Regions from separate parts of the Pseudomonas tussilaginis genome, predicted to be linked through region 1. Evidence: predicted binding sites of a transcription regulator. Region 1 holds the regulator's gene; each other region holds the start of a gene.

What was found. The regulator FliA, encoded in region 1, starts transcription of late flagellar genes. The targets are predictions, from matches to a motif close to CTAAAGTTTNNNNNNNNNNNGCCGNTAA.
Region 2: the regulator FliA is predicted to act here: its motif matches at 2,731-2,758, upstream of CX511_RS17370 (methyl-accepting chemotaxis protein).
Region 3: the regulator FliA is predicted to act here: its motif matches at 2,971-2,998, upstream of CX511_RS17860 (methyl-accepting chemotaxis protein).
Region 4: the regulator FliA is predicted to act here: its motif matches at 1,823-1,850, upstream of CX511_RS08750 (methyl-accepting chemotaxis protein).

What each region holds. Positions count from the first base shown of each region.
Region 1 covers NZ_CP088149.1:4,167,356-4,171,503, reverse strand. Annotated here, with positions in the region: gene flhF (flagellar biosynthesis GTPase FlhF) at 1-614, shown strand, start outside; gene fleN (flagellar synthesis regulator FleN) at 734-1,567, shown strand; gene fliA (RNA polymerase sigma factor FliA) at 1,564-2,304, shown strand; gene CX511_RS18550 (chemotaxis response regulator CheY) at 2,409-2,783, shown strand; gene CX511_RS18545 (protein phosphatase CheZ) at 2,803-3,591, shown strand; gene CX511_RS18540 (chemotaxis protein CheA) at 3,604-4,148, shown strand, end outside.
Region 2 covers NZ_CP088149.1:3,897,791-3,901,938, forward strand. Annotated here, with positions in the region: gene CX511_RS17360 (FecR family protein) at 183-1,190, shown strand; gene CX511_RS17365 (Na+/H+ antiporter family protein) at 1,221-2,540, opposite strand; gene CX511_RS17370 (methyl-accepting chemotaxis protein) at 2,800-4,148, shown strand, end outside.
Region 3 covers NZ_CP088149.1:4,006,775-4,010,922, forward strand. Annotated here, with positions in the region: gene fabB (beta-ketoacyl-ACP synthase I) at 1-1,070, shown strand, start outside; gene CX511_RS17860 (methyl-accepting chemotaxis protein) at 1,288-2,913, opposite strand; gene CX511_RS17865 (DUF3859 domain-containing protein) at 3,053-3,517, opposite strand; gene CX511_RS17870 (amidohydrolase family protein) at 3,593-4,148, opposite strand, start outside.
Region 4 covers NZ_CP088149.1:1,883,531-1,887,678, reverse strand. Annotated here, with positions in the region: gene acnA (aconitate hydratase AcnA) at 1-1,638, shown strand, start outside; gene CX511_RS08750 (methyl-accepting chemotaxis protein) at 1,881-3,446, shown strand; gene CX511_RS08745 (pseudouridine synthase) at 3,667-4,148, opposite strand, start outside.

The sequences.
Region 1 (4,148 bases):
TGGCCAAATTGGCGGCGCGTTATGTGCTCAAGTACGGCGCGCAGAACCTGGCGCTGGTGAGCATGGACAGTTTCCGTATCGGTGCCCAGGAGCAGCTCAAGACCTTGGGGCGGATCCTCAATGTGTCGGTTACTCATGTGGATCCGGGGCAGTCGCTGGCCCAGGCCCTTGAGCCGTTGCTGCGCAAGCGCGTGGTCCTGATCGATACCGCCGGCCTGCAGGCCAGTGATCCAGCCCTGCGCATGCAGCTGGAGACCCTTGCCGGACGCGGTATTGCGTCTAAAAATTATCTGGTGCTGGCAACCACCAGCCAGAAGCAGGTGCTCACCGCCGCCTATCACAGCTACAAGCGCTGCGGGCTGGCCGGGTGCATCCTGACCAAGCTTGATGAAACGGCCAGCCTCGGTGAAGTCCTGAGCCTGGCCATCAGTCACGAATTGCCAGTGGCCTATCTTACCGATGGGCCGCGCATTCCTGACGATTTGCACCTGCCGCGCCGCCACCAATTGGTCAGTCGCGCGGTCAGTGTGCAGATGCAGGACGAGCCCAGCGAAGAGGCGATGGCCGATATGTTCGCTGATCTCTACCACAGTCCCGGCAAGCGTGTCGGCTGAGGTGATTGTGAAGACGTTGCAAAGTATCTGCATTGATGGACTGCCAGGCATTTTTCAGGTGTTGAAAGCGCAGCCGGTCATGTGGCCTCGGTCTAAGCAAGACAAGGTAATGAACAAACATGGGTAGCATGCATCCCGTACAGGTGATCGCCGTAACTGGCGGCAAAGGTGGCGTCGGCAAGACCAATGTGTCGGTGAACCTGTCATTGGCGCTGGCAGAGCTTGGCCGTCGGGTCATGCTGCTGGACGCCGACCTGGGCCTGGCCAATGTCGACGTATTGCTCGGCCTGACGCCCAAGCGCACCCTGGCTGACGTCATTGAGGGGCGCTGCGAGCTGCGCGATGTGCTGCTGCAGGGGCCGGGCGGGGTGCGCATTGTGCCTGCCGCGTCCGGCACGCAGAGCATGGTGCATCTGGCGCCTGCTCAACACGCAGGCTTGATCCAGGCATTCAGCGAAATTGGTGACAACCTCGATGTGCTGGTGATCGATACCGCTGCCGGTATCGGTGACTCGGTCGTCAGTTTTGTCCGCGCCGCCCAGGAGGTGTTGCTGGTGGTGTGCGATGAGCCCACCTCGATCACCGACGCTTACGCCCTGATCAAACTGCTCAACCGTGACTACGGCATGAACCGCTTCCGGGTCCTGGCCAACATGGCGCAAAGCCCTCAGGAAGGGCGCAACCTGTTCGCCAAGTTGACCAAGGTCACAGATCGCTTCCTGGACGTGGCCCTACAATACGTTGGCGCCGTGCCTTACGACGAATGTGTGCGCAAGGCAGTGCAGAAGCAACGAGCAGTCTATGAAGCCTTTCCGCGTTCCAAGTGCGCGCTGGCGTTCAAGGCCATTGCTCAGAAGGTCGATACCTGGCCGTTGCCTGCCAACCCGCGGGGTCATCTGGAGTTTTTTGTCGAGCGCCTGGTGCAGCCGACGAGTGCAGGTCCGGTGCTATGAACGCCAGCGGTTATCGGATGTACAGCAAGGCTTCTCGCGATGGTCAGTACGAGTTGATCGAGCGCTATGCGCCGCTGGTCAAACGTATCGCCTATCACTTGCTGGCGCGTTTGCCGGCCAGTGTGCAGGTGGAAGACCTGATCCAGGCCGGCATGATCGGCCTGCTCGAAGTTGCCAACAAGTACGACGCGAGCAAGGGTGCCAGTTTCGAGACCTACGCCGGTATCCGGATCCGCGGGGCAATGCTTGACGAAGTACGCAAAGGGGACTGGGCACCACGTTCGGTTCACCGCAATACCCGCATGGTCAGTGACGCGATTCGGGCAATTGAAGCAAAAACCGGCCGTGACGCTAAAGATCACGAGGTTGCTGCCGAACTCCAATTGAGTCTCGATGATTACTACGGGATTTTGAATGACACCCTGGGCAGCCGCCTGTTCAGTTTCGACGACCTGTTGCAGGACGGCGAACATGAAGGCCTGCACGAGGATGGCGCCAGTGCCCAGCTCGAGCCTTCGCGCGACCTGGAAGACGAGCGTTTTCAGGCAGCCCTGGCCGATGCCATCGCCAACCTGCCCGAACGTGAGCGCCTGGTATTGGCGCTGTACTACGACGAAGAGCTGAACCTCAAGGAAATCGGTGAGGTGCTGGGTGTCAGCGAGTCGCGTGTCAGCCAGTTGCATAGCCAGTGCGCGGCGCGTTTGCGCAGTCGCCTGGGGGAATGGCGGGCGCGTTGAACGCAGGTTCAATGCAGTCGTGAAATGTAGTGCCCGAATTGATTGAATGCGCGTTCAGCGCTGAGCGCGTTAAAGACTGCTTGGAGGTCTAATTGAACAAAGACATGAAAATCCTCATCGTCGACGATTTTTCGACGATGCGGCGGATCATCAAGAACTTGCTGCGTGACCTGGGCTTCACTAATACCCAGGAGGCTGACGACGGCAACACCGCACTGCCAATGCTCGAAAGCGGCCATTTCGACTTTCTCGTGACCGACTGGAACATGCCTGGCATGTCCGGTATCGACCTGCTGCGCAAAGTACGTGCTGACGAGCGTCTCAAGCACCTGCCGGTGTTGATGGTGACGGCTGAAGCCAAGCGTGAACAGATCATTGAAGCAGCCCAGGCCGGGGTTAACGGCTATGTGGTCAAGCCGTTCACGGCGCAAGTGCTGAAAGAAAAGATCGAGAAGATCTTCGAGCGCGTCAATAGCTAAGACACGCCACGGGGGCACTATGGAGCAAACACATTCATCGTTGGACGGCTTCGAGTCAACACTGAAGAAGCATGCCCACGAACTGGTCGACAGTCTCGAGCGGGGCAAATTCGGCGACGCAGTGCAACTGATCCATCAGCTGAACCAGACCCGTGACCGTGGCCTGTACCAGGAAGTGGGTAAGCTCACGCGTGAGTTGCACAGTGCGATCGTCAGCTTCCAGATCGATCCGCAAATGCCTCAGGCCGAAGAGGTCTCACAGATCACTGACGCCACCGAACGCCTGTCCTATGTGGTCAAGCTGACGGAAGGGGCGGCCAACCGGACTATGGATCTGGTTGAAGCCAGCACACCGGTACTCAATGAGCTGAGCGACGAAGCTCAGGCACTGAGCGTCGATTGGCAGCGCTTCATGCGCCGCGAAGTGGCCGCGCCGGAGTTTCGCGAACTGGCCAAACGCGTCGACAGTTTTCTCACGCGCAGCGAGGAAGGCAACCGCAAGGTCGCCGGCCACCTCAATGATATTTTGCTGGCTCAGGACTATCAGGACCTGACCGGTCAGGTGATCAAACGTGTTACGGCACTGGTCACCGAAGTAGAAAGCAATCTGCTCAAGCTCGTGCTGATGGCCAGTCAAGTCGACCGTTTTGCCGGTATCGAACATGACCACCAGCAGTTGCGCGCTGAAAAAGATCAAGAAAAACATCCAACTCGGGGTGAAGGTCCGCAGATTCATGCCGATAAGCGTGAAGACGTTGTGTCCGGTCAGGACGATGTCGACGATCTGCTGTCCAGTCTGGGTTTTTAGGGAGCACGTTTAATGAGCTTCGGCGCCGATGAAGAAATCCTTCAGGATTTTCTGGTAGAAGCCGGCGAGATTCTTGAGCAACTGTCCGAGCAACTGGTCGAGCTGGAAAGCCGTCCGGATGATGCCGATCTGCTCAATGCGATCTTTCGCGGTTTTCACACTGTAAAAGGGGGCGCCGGCTTCCTCCAGCTCAACGAGCTGGTGGAGTGCTGCCACATCGCCGAAAACGTCTTCGACATCCTGCGCAAGGGTGAGCGGCGCGTTGATGCCGAGCTGATGGACGTGGTCCTGGAAGCACTGGACACGGTCAACAGCATGTTCGGCCAGGTGCGCGAACGCAGTGATATCACCCCGGCCACGCCTGAGCTGCTGGCAGCCTTGTCGCGTCTGGCTGAGCCTGCGGCTGCCGAACCGGCCCCCGCGCCTGAGCCGGTGCAGGAACAGGCGCCTGAGGCAGACATTACCGACACCGAATTCGAGCAACTGCTTGACTCGCTCAATGCGGTCAAGGCCGAAGCTGAAGCACAGGTGCAAGCTCCCGCCGAGGCCAGCGACGA
Region 2 (4,148 bases), 270 kb from region 1:
TCGAGCGTCAGTCGACCACGGTTAAACAGCACTACCTCGTCACCAGGCGGGGTAGTGCTGAGAACTCAGTGCATTTGCAGGATTTTAACGGCTAAAAATCTTACAACTGATAGTCATTCGCCATTATCTCGGGTTCTCCCACCTACGCTGCAAGGGTAGAATAGGCAAAACCGGGAGTCTTGATGAACCACACCAGCCGCAGCGCCGACCCACACGATGCCATCACTGATGCCGCTGCACATTGGTGCCTGCGCCTGCAAGCTGAAGACTGCACGGAAGCCGAACGCCAGGCCTTTGAACTGTGGCTGGCCGCCGATCCGGTGCATGCCGAGGAATACCAGGCCATGCTGGATATTTGGCAGACTGCTGACCAACTGCCACGCAGTCACACGCCCGGCAAGGTCATTACCCTTCCTCAGCGCCGTCGCAGCGTTTGGCGTCACTACGCTTCAGCCGCCGCCATCACGTTGCTGGCCCTGCCGGCAGGGGCGTGGATCGGCTGGGAGCAAGGCTGGCTGCCGAACCATTACCAGTACCTGGAAAGCGGCAACACCATCAGCCATGTAGTGCTCAACGACGGTAGCCAGGTCGAGTTGAACCTGGGCAGCGCGTTGCGCTTCACCAACTACAAGGACGAACGCCGGGTCACCCTGGTCAAGGGCGAGGCGTTCTTCAAGGTCCAGCACGATAGCCAGCATCCATTCGTGGTCCATGCCGCCCAAGGCCAGGCCCGAGTGACCGGCACCCAGTTCAATGTCTGGAAGTATGAAGATCAGGTCAAAGTAACCTTGGTTGAAGGATCGGTACTGGTCAGCAGCGATGCGCATGACAGCGATGGTGGCTATCGCCTGGGACCAGGCATGCAGGCCAGCTACCAGTCCGGCGACTTCGAACCACGCCTGAGCCAGACCTACACCCACGACACCAGCCTGGCCTGGCGCAACGGCAAGTTGATCCTCGACAACCTGAGCCTCGCTCAAGCCCTGCCGCAAATCAACCGCTACCTGGACAAGCCCCTGCAACTGGCTGACGAAAGCACCGGCAACATTCGTATCAGTGGCATCTACGACACCAGTCAGATCAAGCGCCTGGTCGGCAACTTGCCCAAAGTCTTGCCGGTCTACCTGACCCGGACCAAAGACGGCAACATGCTCCTCAACCGGATCTCGCCACCACCTGCACGAGGTTGAGCCTTGCGCTCAACCTCGCTTGGTTGAGTGCTAGAGCATCATGGCCGCCAGCCAACCGAACGCCAGCAAGGGCAAGTTGTAATGGAGGAAGGTCGGCACCACGGTGTCCCAGATATGGTGATGCTGGCCATCGACGTTAAGCCCCGAGGTCGGACCCAGGGTCGAATCCGAAGCCGGTGAGCCCGCATCCCCCAGTGCACCGGCGGTTCCGACGATGCACACGGTGGCCACCGGGTCGAAGCCCAACTGCACGCACAGCGGCACGAAAATCGCGGCAAGAATTGGCACGGTAGAAAACGACGAGCCAATCCCCATGGTCACCAACAAGCCCACCAGCAACATCAACAGTGCGCCGACACCTTTACTGTGATCAATCCAGGCCGCCGAGGTCTCCACCAGGCTCTTGACCTCACCCGTGGCCTTCATGACTTCAGCGAAACCGGACGCGGCGATCATGATGAAGCCGATCATGGCCATCATCTTCATGCCTTCCGTGAACAGGTCATCCGTTTCCTTCCAGCGCACGATGCCCGAAACCGAGAAAATCAAAAAGCCGGCCATAGCGCCAATGATCATCGAGTCCAGCCACAACTGGATGATGAATGCTGCGGCGATGGCAATACCGGCCACCAGCAGGGTCAGCGGGTTGTAGCGCACCGCCACCTGTTCGACCTGTTCGATTTTTTCCAGATCATAGACGCGCTTTTTGCGGTAGCTGAACAACACCGCCAGGAGCAGGCCAAAGAGCATCCCCGCTGCCGGAATAGCCATCGCGTGCGTAACGTTGACAGCACTGACATCCACGCCACTGCGGCTGACGTTGGCCAGCAGGATCTCGTTGAGGAAGATGTTGCCAAAGCCCACCGGCAAGAACATGTACGGCGTAATCAGACCGAACGTCATCACGCAGGCCACCAGGCGTCGATCGATCTGCAGCTTGGTCAGCACATAGAGCAGTGGCGGCACCAGCAATGGAATAAAGGCGATGTGGATTGGCAGGATATTCTGCGAGGAGATCGCCACCACCAGCAACAAGCCAATCAGTAGCCATTTGACCTTGCCGGCATTGCCATGGCCTTGCTGACCGACCATGGCCAAGGCGCGATCGGCCAGGGCATGGGCCATGCCGGACTTGGCAATCGCCACGGCGAAGGCGCCGAGCAAGGCATAGGACAAGGCAACCGTCGCGCCACCGCCCAGGCCACTGTTGAAGGCCTTGAGCGTTCCGTCGATGCCCAGGCCACCCACCAGTCCCCCAGCCAGGGCGCCGACGATCAGGGCGATCACCACATGCACGCGGGACAGACTCAAGATCAGCATGATGCCGACCGCGGCAATTACTGCATTCATTCCTGTGACCTCTAGAAACCAGACAAAAAGCGACCGATTCGGCGACAAACTGCCCGCAGGCAATGGCCGAACGACGGTATTTTTATGGAGGGCGCACACTCTGAAGCAGGGCTTCGCGCTTGTCAAAGTCCGCAGTGCGATCAGTGTCGTAGGAATGACCGAAAACGACGCATCTAAATTGAACGTTTGAATAAAGAAACGGGCGAATCTGCCGATAAGGTCGGCAGCCTCAATCTTTTTTGGATCAAAGGACTTCGCCATGTCGTTCAGACAACTTTCCATTCAGTGGAAAATCACCCTGCTAGCCGGCTTGTGCCTGGCCAGCATCGTTACCCTGCTGGTTGGCCTTTCGTTGTACCGCATGGAACAGAGCTCGGCGCTGGTCAAGGCCAGCAGTATGCAGATGCTCACTGAAGCGGCCCAGGGACGCATCGAATCCCAGGGCGAAGTCCAGGCTTTGAACATTCGCCGCCAGTTCATGGATGCCTATCAGTACGGCGCCGGCTTCGCCCGCCAGGTCCTATTCTTGCGCGAACAGTCGGAGAAGCGCTTTCTCGATGCTTTCGATCTGCGTGAGGACCTGACTCGCCAAGTACGTGCAGCCTTGCAGGCCAACCCTGATTTGCTTGGCCTGTCGCTGGTATTCGAGCCCAATGCGCTGGACAACAAAGACGAATTGTTCGTCAACCAGGAGCAACTGGGCAGCAACGAAAAAGGCCGCTTTGCCCTGTACTGGTCGCAACCGACCCCGGGCAAGCTGACCTCCATGGCCCTGCCGGAAAGTGACATGGCCGATACCAGCATCGGCCCCAGCGGCGAGCCAGCCAACACCTGGTCGGTGTGCCCGCGTACGACCGGCAAGACCTGTGTCATCGAACCTTATTTCTATGAGATTGACGGCCAACGGGTGCTGATGACCAGCATCGTGTTCCCGCTGATGGTCGCAGACAAAGTGGTCGCCACCTTGTCCATCGACATTAACCTGAACAGCCTGCAGGCCCTGAGCCAACAAGCCAGCAGCAACCTTTACCAGGGCCAGACCCAGGTGAGCATCCTCAGCCCCGTGGGCTTGCTGGCTGGCTACAGCCCGGACGCGGGCAAACTGGCCCAGCGCATTGATCAGGTCGACACTGAGAAAGGTGCCGAACTGATCCGCCTGCTGGCCGACAGCACACCGCTGCACAGCATCCAGTATGAGCAGCGTCTGAAAGTCCTGGCTTCCTTTGCGCCGATCCCCGGCGGCAAAGCCTGGGGCGTGCTGCTCGACGTTCCGCAAAGTGCCCTGACCGGCCCGGCCGAAGCCCTCAAGCAAGAACTCGACCGCAGCAACACCAGCGGCACCCTGGTCGAACTCGGTCTGGGCGGACTGGCAGCCATCGTCGGCCTGTTGCTGATCTGGCTGCTGGCCCGCGGCGTAACCCGCCCGATTCTCGGCGTAGCGTCCATGCTCAAGGACATCGCCAGCGGCGAAGGCGACCTGACCCGGCGCCTCACCTACGACAAACACGACGAGCTGGGCGAGCTGGCGGGCTGGTTCAACCGTTTCCTGGACAAGCTGCAGCCGACTATCGCCGAGGTCAAACGCTCGGTTCAGGCCGCCCGCGATAC
Region 3 (4,148 bases), 160 kb from region 1:
CCATTGACCTCAACCTCGAAGAACTGATCGACCGCAAGGTCTTCCGTTTCGTCGGTCACGCCGCCGCCTATGCCTACCTGGCAATGGCCGACGCGATCAAGGATTCGGGCCTGACCGAAGAACAGGTGTCCAACCCGCGCACCGGCCTGATCGCAGGCAGCGGCGGCGCGTCGACCCTGAACCAGATGGAAGCGCTGGACATCCTGCGCGAAAAAGGCGTCAAGCGCGTGGGCCCGTACCGCGTCACCCGGACCATGAGCAGCACCGTCTCGGCGTGCCTGGCCACCCCGTTCAAGATCAAGGGCCTGAACTACTCCATCGCTTCGGCGTGCGCCACCAGTGCACACTGCATCGGTACCGCGATGGAACAGATCCAGATGGGCAAGCAGGACATCGTCTTCGCCGGTGGCGGTGAAGAAGAACATTGGAGCCAGTCGTTCCTGTTCGACGCCATGGGCGCCCTGTCCAGCAAGCGCAACGACACTCCAGAAAAAGCCTCCCGTGCTTACGACAATGACCGTGACGGTTTTGTCATCGCCGGTGGTGGCGGCATGGTCGTGGTTGAAGAGCTGGAACACGCCCTGGCCCGCGGCGCAAAAATCTACGCCGAGATCGTTGGCTACGGTGCTACTTCCGATGGCTACGACATGGTCGCGCCAAGCGGCGAAGGCGCCATCCGCTGCATGCAGATGGCCATGTCGACCGTTGATGCACCGATCGACTACCTGAACACCCACGGCACCTCGACCCCAGTGGGCGACGTTGCTGAGATCAAGGGTGTTCGTGAAGTGTTCGGTGACAAGGCGCCAGCCATCAGCTCGACCAAGAGCCTGTCCGGTCACTCGCTGGGCGCCGCAGGCGTTCACGAAGCGATCTACTGCATGCTGATGATGGAAGGCAACTTCATTGCCGGCTCCGCCAACATCGACGAGCTGGACCCCGCCGTTGCCGATATGCCAATCCTGACCAAAACCCAGGAAAACGCCAAGATCGACACCGTGATGAGCAACAGCTTCGGTTTCGGTGGCACCAACGCCACCCTGGTGCTCAAGCGCTGGGAAGGCAAGTAAGGGTTAGCCTCTTACACTGAAAACGCCCCGACTGGTTCGGGGCGTTTTTGTGTGTACCTGCAATTGATCCGTAGCCGCTGCCGTCAGGCTGCGATCGGCTGCGAAGCAGTCGCCATCCAGCCGCCGCGAGGGACCGCAATAGCGGCCGCTGCACGCCCGATCGCAGCCTGGCGGCAGCGGCTACAGCAGGCCAAGTCAGCCTATTGCAGTTGCACAGCTACACCGAGAACCTGCCTACCAGGCCATTCAGATCAATCGCCAACTGCGACAACGCCTGACTCGCGGCATTGGTCTGGTTTGCCCCCGCAGACGTTTGCAGCGCCAGGTCACGAATGTTGGTCAGGTTGCGGTCTACCTCTCGCGCCACCTGTGCCTGCTGCTCGGACGCACTGGCGATCACCAAATTACGCTCGTTGATCAAGCTGATGGCCGTGGCGATTTCCTCCAACGCCGCCCCCGCCGCATGCGCCCCATCCAGGGTACTGCGGGCACGCTCGTTGCTCTGCTGCATACCTTCCACAGCCCGGTCTGTGCCCTGCTGGATACCATTGATCATCTGCTCAATTTCCCGCGTCGACTGCTGCGTGCGATGCGCCAGCGCCCGTACTTCATCGGCAACAACGGCAAAGCCACGCCCGGCGTCTCCCGCCCGGGCTGCCTCGATTGCGGCATTGAGGGCCAGCAGGTTGGTCTGCTCGGCAATCGAGCCGATCACATCCAGCACTTTGGTAATGCCGTGCACCTGTTGCGCCAGCTGCCCAACCTCCTCCGCATTGGACGTCACCCCGGCCGCCAGCGACTCGATCGAGGCCACGGTCAAACGCACCTGCTCTCGGCCCTGGCGAGCAATCCGGTCCGACTCACGGGACGCTTCGGAAGTGGCCACAGCATTGCTTGCCACCTCCTCCACCGCGGTGGTCATCTGGTTAACTGCGGTAGCCGCCTGTTCGATCTCCTGGCTCTGCTGCATCAAGCCGCGAGTGGCATCTTCGGTCACTGCGCTGAGCTCCTCAGATGCCGAGGCCAACTGATTCGACGAATCAGAAATGCGCCCAATGGTCTCGCGCAGGCTTTGCTGCATTTGCTTGAGGGCCGCCAGCAGGCGCGCCGGCTCGTCCTTGCCCTGTACCGCAATCTGCGGCGTCAGGTCGCCCGTGGCCACCACCTCAGCCACCTGCAGTGACTGGGCCAAGGGCCGGACGATACTGCGGGTCAGGGTCAGCGCCAGGAGCACCGTCATTACCAAGGCCGCCAGCAACAGGCAAACCACCCAGATCCAGGCACGTTGGTACACCGCCTCGGCGAGATCGGTAGCGTTATTGGCGTGATGATTATTGAGTGCGATCAACTCGTTGAGCGTGGCGGCAAGCTGGTCGGCCAACTGGTTCATTTCACCATTGACCACAGCAACTGCTGCCTCGACCTGCCCCTCCTGGGACAGCTGAGTAACCTGGGCCTGCAGTCCCAAGTACTGCTGCTCCGTCTTCAAGTAGCGATCAAACAGCACTTGCTCTTGCGGTAGAACAATCAGCGCCTGGTACTGCTGCTGCGCTTTGCTTAGACCGGCTTTTATTTCTTCGATGCGCGCCTTGTTTTGCTGCAGCGATTGCGGATCGCGGTTGATCAGCAAGCGCAAGGTCAAGGCACGGATGCGCATGGTGTCCTGAGTCATCTGCCCTACGGCAATGACACTGGGCAGCCAGTTGCTGTCAACCTGCTCGGACTGCTGGCGCATGCTGGTCATCTGCATCAAGGCAAATACGCCAAGAGCAAACACCAGCAGGGCCACCAGACCAAAGCCCAAGGCTGCCCTGGGCGCGATATTGATATTTCTCAAGCTCATCTTCCGGCTCCTTCCAAAAGCGCTGCACAACAATGCAGCAATCCCTTCTTCTAGAAGATATCGGCCCTTGGAAGAATTGCGTTAGACGAAAACGTGATATCAAAGCGCCTGCTCATCTCGACGACAGGTGCGGCCCGTCTCAGCGCACAGTAAAGCGCTGCTCGGCCAGCAGGCGATCCCCCTGGAACACCATGAAATGCCATTGGCCCGGCACCACTTCGTAATTTTCAGTGAACTCGAAGGCCATTACATCCTGTGCCGCCCCTGGCACCAGCTTCTGTACCACTTCAAATTTGTCATGGCGCTTGCCGTCGGGGGTGCGCACCCCAGGGGTGAGGTACAACAGGGTCAGTGGCGTGTCTTCAGCAGCCTTGCCCTCAAGGCGATAACGCATCCCGAACTTGCTGCCCAGGCGCGCCGGAATCTCGTCGGTGTGCTCGATGGTCTGGTTGTTCTGAGTCAGCACCCGTTCGCCAGGCTGGAAGTTCTGATGACGGGTTTCAAACAGCCCGTACTCGATCGGTCCTTGGACCCGGACCTCGGCACTGGCCAGGCCACTGACCAGCACAAGCCCGCACACAGCGCTCAAACGACTGAAAAACATGATGCACTCCATCAGAATTGATGGCGGCAGGCTATGACGCTGGCATGACAGACTGATGACAACTGGGGAACTGGCTCAACGCCGCTTGGGCAGCACCGCGAGAAAGTTATCCACGGCAACCTTTTGCGCGACGTCTGCTGGCAAGGCATCGAGGAACGGATCGAAGCTGTGCAATTGCTCCCCCAGGCTACTGAAGCGCCCGACCACGTCAGAACCGAGCATAAAGCGTTCTGGGAAGCGTTTGACCAATTCGACCCACTCAGCCCTAGGCTTACCGCGCTCGTCCAGCAGGTAAGGCTGCAGGACGCTCCAGGACAGGTCAATGTACAAGTTGGGATACGTCTCGAGCATGCGGGACAGAGTCGGCAGCAAGAAATCCAATTGTGTTTGATGCCGATGAATTTCCAGACTGGTTCCGGCATGGGCCCAGATGAAACGGGTATGCGGATGATTGCGCAACGGCGCTTCGATTTCCGCCAGGTACAGTGGATTGCGCTCACGCTTGGAGGTGATGTTGGAGTGGATCAGCACCGGCAGGTCCTGCTCAGCCGCCAGGTGGTAAATACGCGTCATGGCCTCGTTGTTGGCGCGCGGGGTATCGCCGCTGGTCAGGGCGGTCAGGTCGTCATGA
Region 4 (4,148 bases), 2.3 Mb from region 1:
GAGGTTGAAGCGAGCCTCGCCGGCCCCAAACGCCCCCAGGACCGGGTCGCACTCTCGCAAGTCAGTCAGGCCTTCGACAGCTTCCTCGGCCTGCAGCTACGCGCCTCAAGCAAAGACGTCGGCCGCCTGGAAAGCGAAGGCGGTGGTGGTGTTGCAGTGGGTAATGCCGACCAGGCTGGCGAAGTCAGCTATGAACATGAAGGCCAAAGCCATCAGTTACGCGATGGCGCGGTGGTGATCGCGGCCATTACGTCCTGCACAAACACCTCCAACCCCAGTGTGATGATGGCGGCCGGCCTGGTGGCGAAGAAAGCGGTCGAGAAAGGCTTGAAACGCAAACCTTGGGTCAAGAGCTCGCTGGCGCCCGGCTCCAAAGTGGTGACTGACTACTACAAGGCCGCAGGCCTGACCCCTTACCTCGACGCCCTCGGCTTCGATCTGGTCGGCTACGGCTGCACCACCTGCATTGGCAACTCCGGCCCCCTGGATGAAGTGATCGAAAAGGCCATTACCGGCGCGGACCTGACCGTGGCCTCTGTGCTCTCGGGCAACCGCAACTTCGAGGGCCGTGTACACCCCCTGGTGAAAACCAACTGGCTGGCCTCACCGCCACTGGTAGTTGCCTATGCACTGGCCGGCAGTGTACGCCTGGACCTGAGTAGCGAACCGCTGGGTATGGGTAACGACGGCAAACCGGTGTACCTGCGTGACATCTGGCCGAGCCAGCAGGAAATTGCGGTCGCCGTTGCCAACGTCGACACCGCAATGTTCCACAAGGAATACGCCGAGGTCTTCGCCGGTGACGCCCAATGGCAAGCGATCGAAGTGCCGCAAGCGGCCACCTACGTTTGGCAAGATGACTCCACCTATATCCAGCACCCGCCGTTCTTCGATGACATCACCGGCCCGCTGCCGGTCATCAACGACATTCACGGCGCCCGGATACTGGCCCTGCTTGGCGACTCGGTGACCACCGACCACATCTCACCGGCCGGCAACATCAAGGCCGACAGCCCGGCCGGGCGTTACCTGCGCGATAAAGGCGTGGAACCTCGCGACTTCAACTCCTACGGCTCGCGCCGCGGCAACCACGAAGTGATGATGCGCGGCACATTCGCCAATATCCGCATCCGCAACGAAATGCTCGGCGGCGAAGAAGGTGGCAACACCCTCTATATCCCCAGCGGTGAGAAGCTGGCGATCTACGATGCGGCTATGCGCTATCAGGCCGACGGCACGCCTCTGGTGGTAATTGCCGGCCAGGAGTACGGCACCGGCTCCAGCCGCGACTGGGCAGCCAAAGGCACCAACCTACTGGGCATCAAAGCGGTACTGGCGGAAAGCTTCGAGCGTATCCACCGCTCCAATCTGGTGGGCATGGGCGTGTTACCGTTGCAGTTCAGCGCCGGGCAAACGCGCAAAACCCTGGGGTTAGATGGCAGCGAACACATCGATATCCTTGGCTTGAGCAACGCCAAAATCCAGCCGCATATGCAACTGACCCTGATGATCAGCCGCCAGGACGGACGTCAGGACCAGATCGACGTACTGTGCCGAATCGATACCCTCAATGAAGTGGAGTACTTCAAGGCAGGCGGCATTCTGCATTACGTGCTGCGGCAATTGATCGCATCCTGAAGGAGCGGCCCGGCCTTTATGGCCGGGCTTCATCAGGTCGAGGCCTGGATGGACAGGTGGTCACCTGCTGACTACTGTGTCAAAAATCTGAAATATAGTTGCTAAAGTAGCCAACTTTGCGCAAACGCCATAGCGCAGCCCAGAATTTGGATCCTTGCGGCAGATCAAGCAGCGCAAATATTCATTCAACAAACCCCTCACGCTGCCGATAACCCTCGAAAGCCTTGCGGATTGAACAGCTAATGCGTAACAACCAGCCGATTACCCAGCGCGAACGGACTTTCCCTGCTCAACAACGCTTGATCTCGACCACCGATACCAAGGGTGTCATCACCTATTGCAACGATGCGTTCGTCGAAATCAGCGGTTTCTCCCGCGAGGAGCTGATGCGCGCGCCGCACAACCTGGTGCGCCATCCCGATGTGCCACCAGCGGTGTTCGCGCACATGTGGGGCACGCTCAAGCAAGGCTTGCCATGGATGGGTATCGTCAAGAATCGCTGCAAAAGCGGCGATCACTATTGGGTCAACGCCTACGTTACCCCGGTGTTCGAGAGCAACCAGGTAGTCGGCTATGAGTCGGTTCGGGTCAAGCCCACCGCCGAGCAGGTACGTCGCGCCGAAGCCCTGTACCAGCGCATCAACCAGGGCCGCTCGGCGATCCCGCGCCGTGATAAGTGGCTGCCGGTGGTACAGGATTGGCTGCCCTTCATTCTGGTCAGTCAGATCGGCTTCCTGATCGGCAACTGGCTCGGTCATTCCTGGGGCTTTGCCCTGGCGGCCGGCCTGTCGGTGCCGCTCGGCCTGCTTGGCCTGAGCTGGCAGCAACGCGGCCTCAAGCGCCTGCTGCGCCTGGCCGAACAATCCACTTCCGACCCGCTGATCGCGCAGATGTACACCGACAGCCGCGGCGTGCAGGCACGACTGGAGATGGCCATGCTCAGCCAGGACGCGCGCATGAAAACCTGCCTGACGCGCTTGCAGGACACTGCCGAGCACCTCAACGAACAAGCCCGACAGTCCGACACCCTGGCCCATAACAGCTCCTCAGGCCTTGAGCGCCAGCGCGTCGAAACTGAACAAGTCGCTGCTGCAGTTAACCAGATGGCGGCTACGACCCAGGAAGTAGCCAACCACGTCCAGCGTACGGCTGACGCCACCCAGGAAGCCAATCGCCTGACCGGCCGTGGCCGCGACATCGCAGGGGAAACCCGCGATGCCATTCAGCGCCTGTCGGCAGCGGTCGGTGAGACCGGCCTGACCGTGACCCAGCTGGCGCGCGACAGCGACGAAATCGGCGGCGTGGTCGATGTGATCAAAGGCATTGCCGATCAGACCAACCTGCTTGCTCTCAACGCCGCCATCGAAGCCGCGCGGGCGGGTGAAATGGGCCGTGGATTTGCCGTGGTCGCCGATGAAGTCCGCCAGCTGGCCCAACGCACCAGCGAATCGACCGGGCAGATTCACAGCCTGATCGCCAAGCTGCAGCAGACCGCCAGCAATGCTGTACAGACCATGGAATCAGGGCATCGTCAGGCCGAAGAAGGTGTCGCACGGGTAATGGAAGCAGACCAGGCCCTGATCGGCATCAGTGAAGCAGTGGCCAATATCACCGACATGGCCACCCAGATCGCCGCTGCCACCGAAGAACAGACCGCAGTGGCCGACGAGATCAGTCGCAACATCAGCACCATCGCCGAGCTGGCGGACCAGACCTCGGAGCAGGCCCAGCATTCGGCCCAGCTTAGCGAAGAGCTGACCCGCACGGCCACTACCCAGTACTCGCTGGTCGAGCGCTTCAACCGCTGACGAAAGATGTTCTTGGGCCGGGGGTGGGCGCTTGGAGCGCGAGCTTATCCCGTCGATGTGGCGACGCTGCCGGCCCCTTCGGGGGCCACGCGGCCCGTTGTGGGAGCTGGCCTAGCGATGCAGACACCGCGCACTGCCTGACAACTTGTCGATACCATCGTCGGCAAGACCGGCTCCCACAATAGGTCAGCAAGTGCCGGAAGGGGCGCCGATTCCCGCCTTACCAGTCGAGCGTCAGCCGGCTTTCGAAAAAGCGTTCCTCGCCACTCAGCGGATCCTTGAAGCGTAAACGCTGGGCCAACAACTTCAACGGTTTGCTGTAGTCATCCTGTTCCTGCAGCACGTCTGGATAAAACGGATCGTTGCAGATACTCGCGCCCAGTGCCGTCATGTGCACACGCAACTGGTGGGTCTTGCCGGTGATCGGTGACAAGCCATACCGCCACAGCTCGCCATTTTTCTCCAACACCTCGGCCAGGGTCTCACTATTGGGCTGCCCTTGGACCTCTTGCATACGGAAGAACGGTTCGCCACTGACCATGCGACTCTTATGCACTAGCGGGAACTGCAATCGCGGCAAGGCTGGGGCTATGGCCTGGTAGTGCTTGTCGATCTGACGATTGGGAAACAGCGATTGATAGGCCGCGCGGCTCTGGGGATTGGCGGAAAACAACACCAGCCCGGCCGTGTGTCGATCAATAC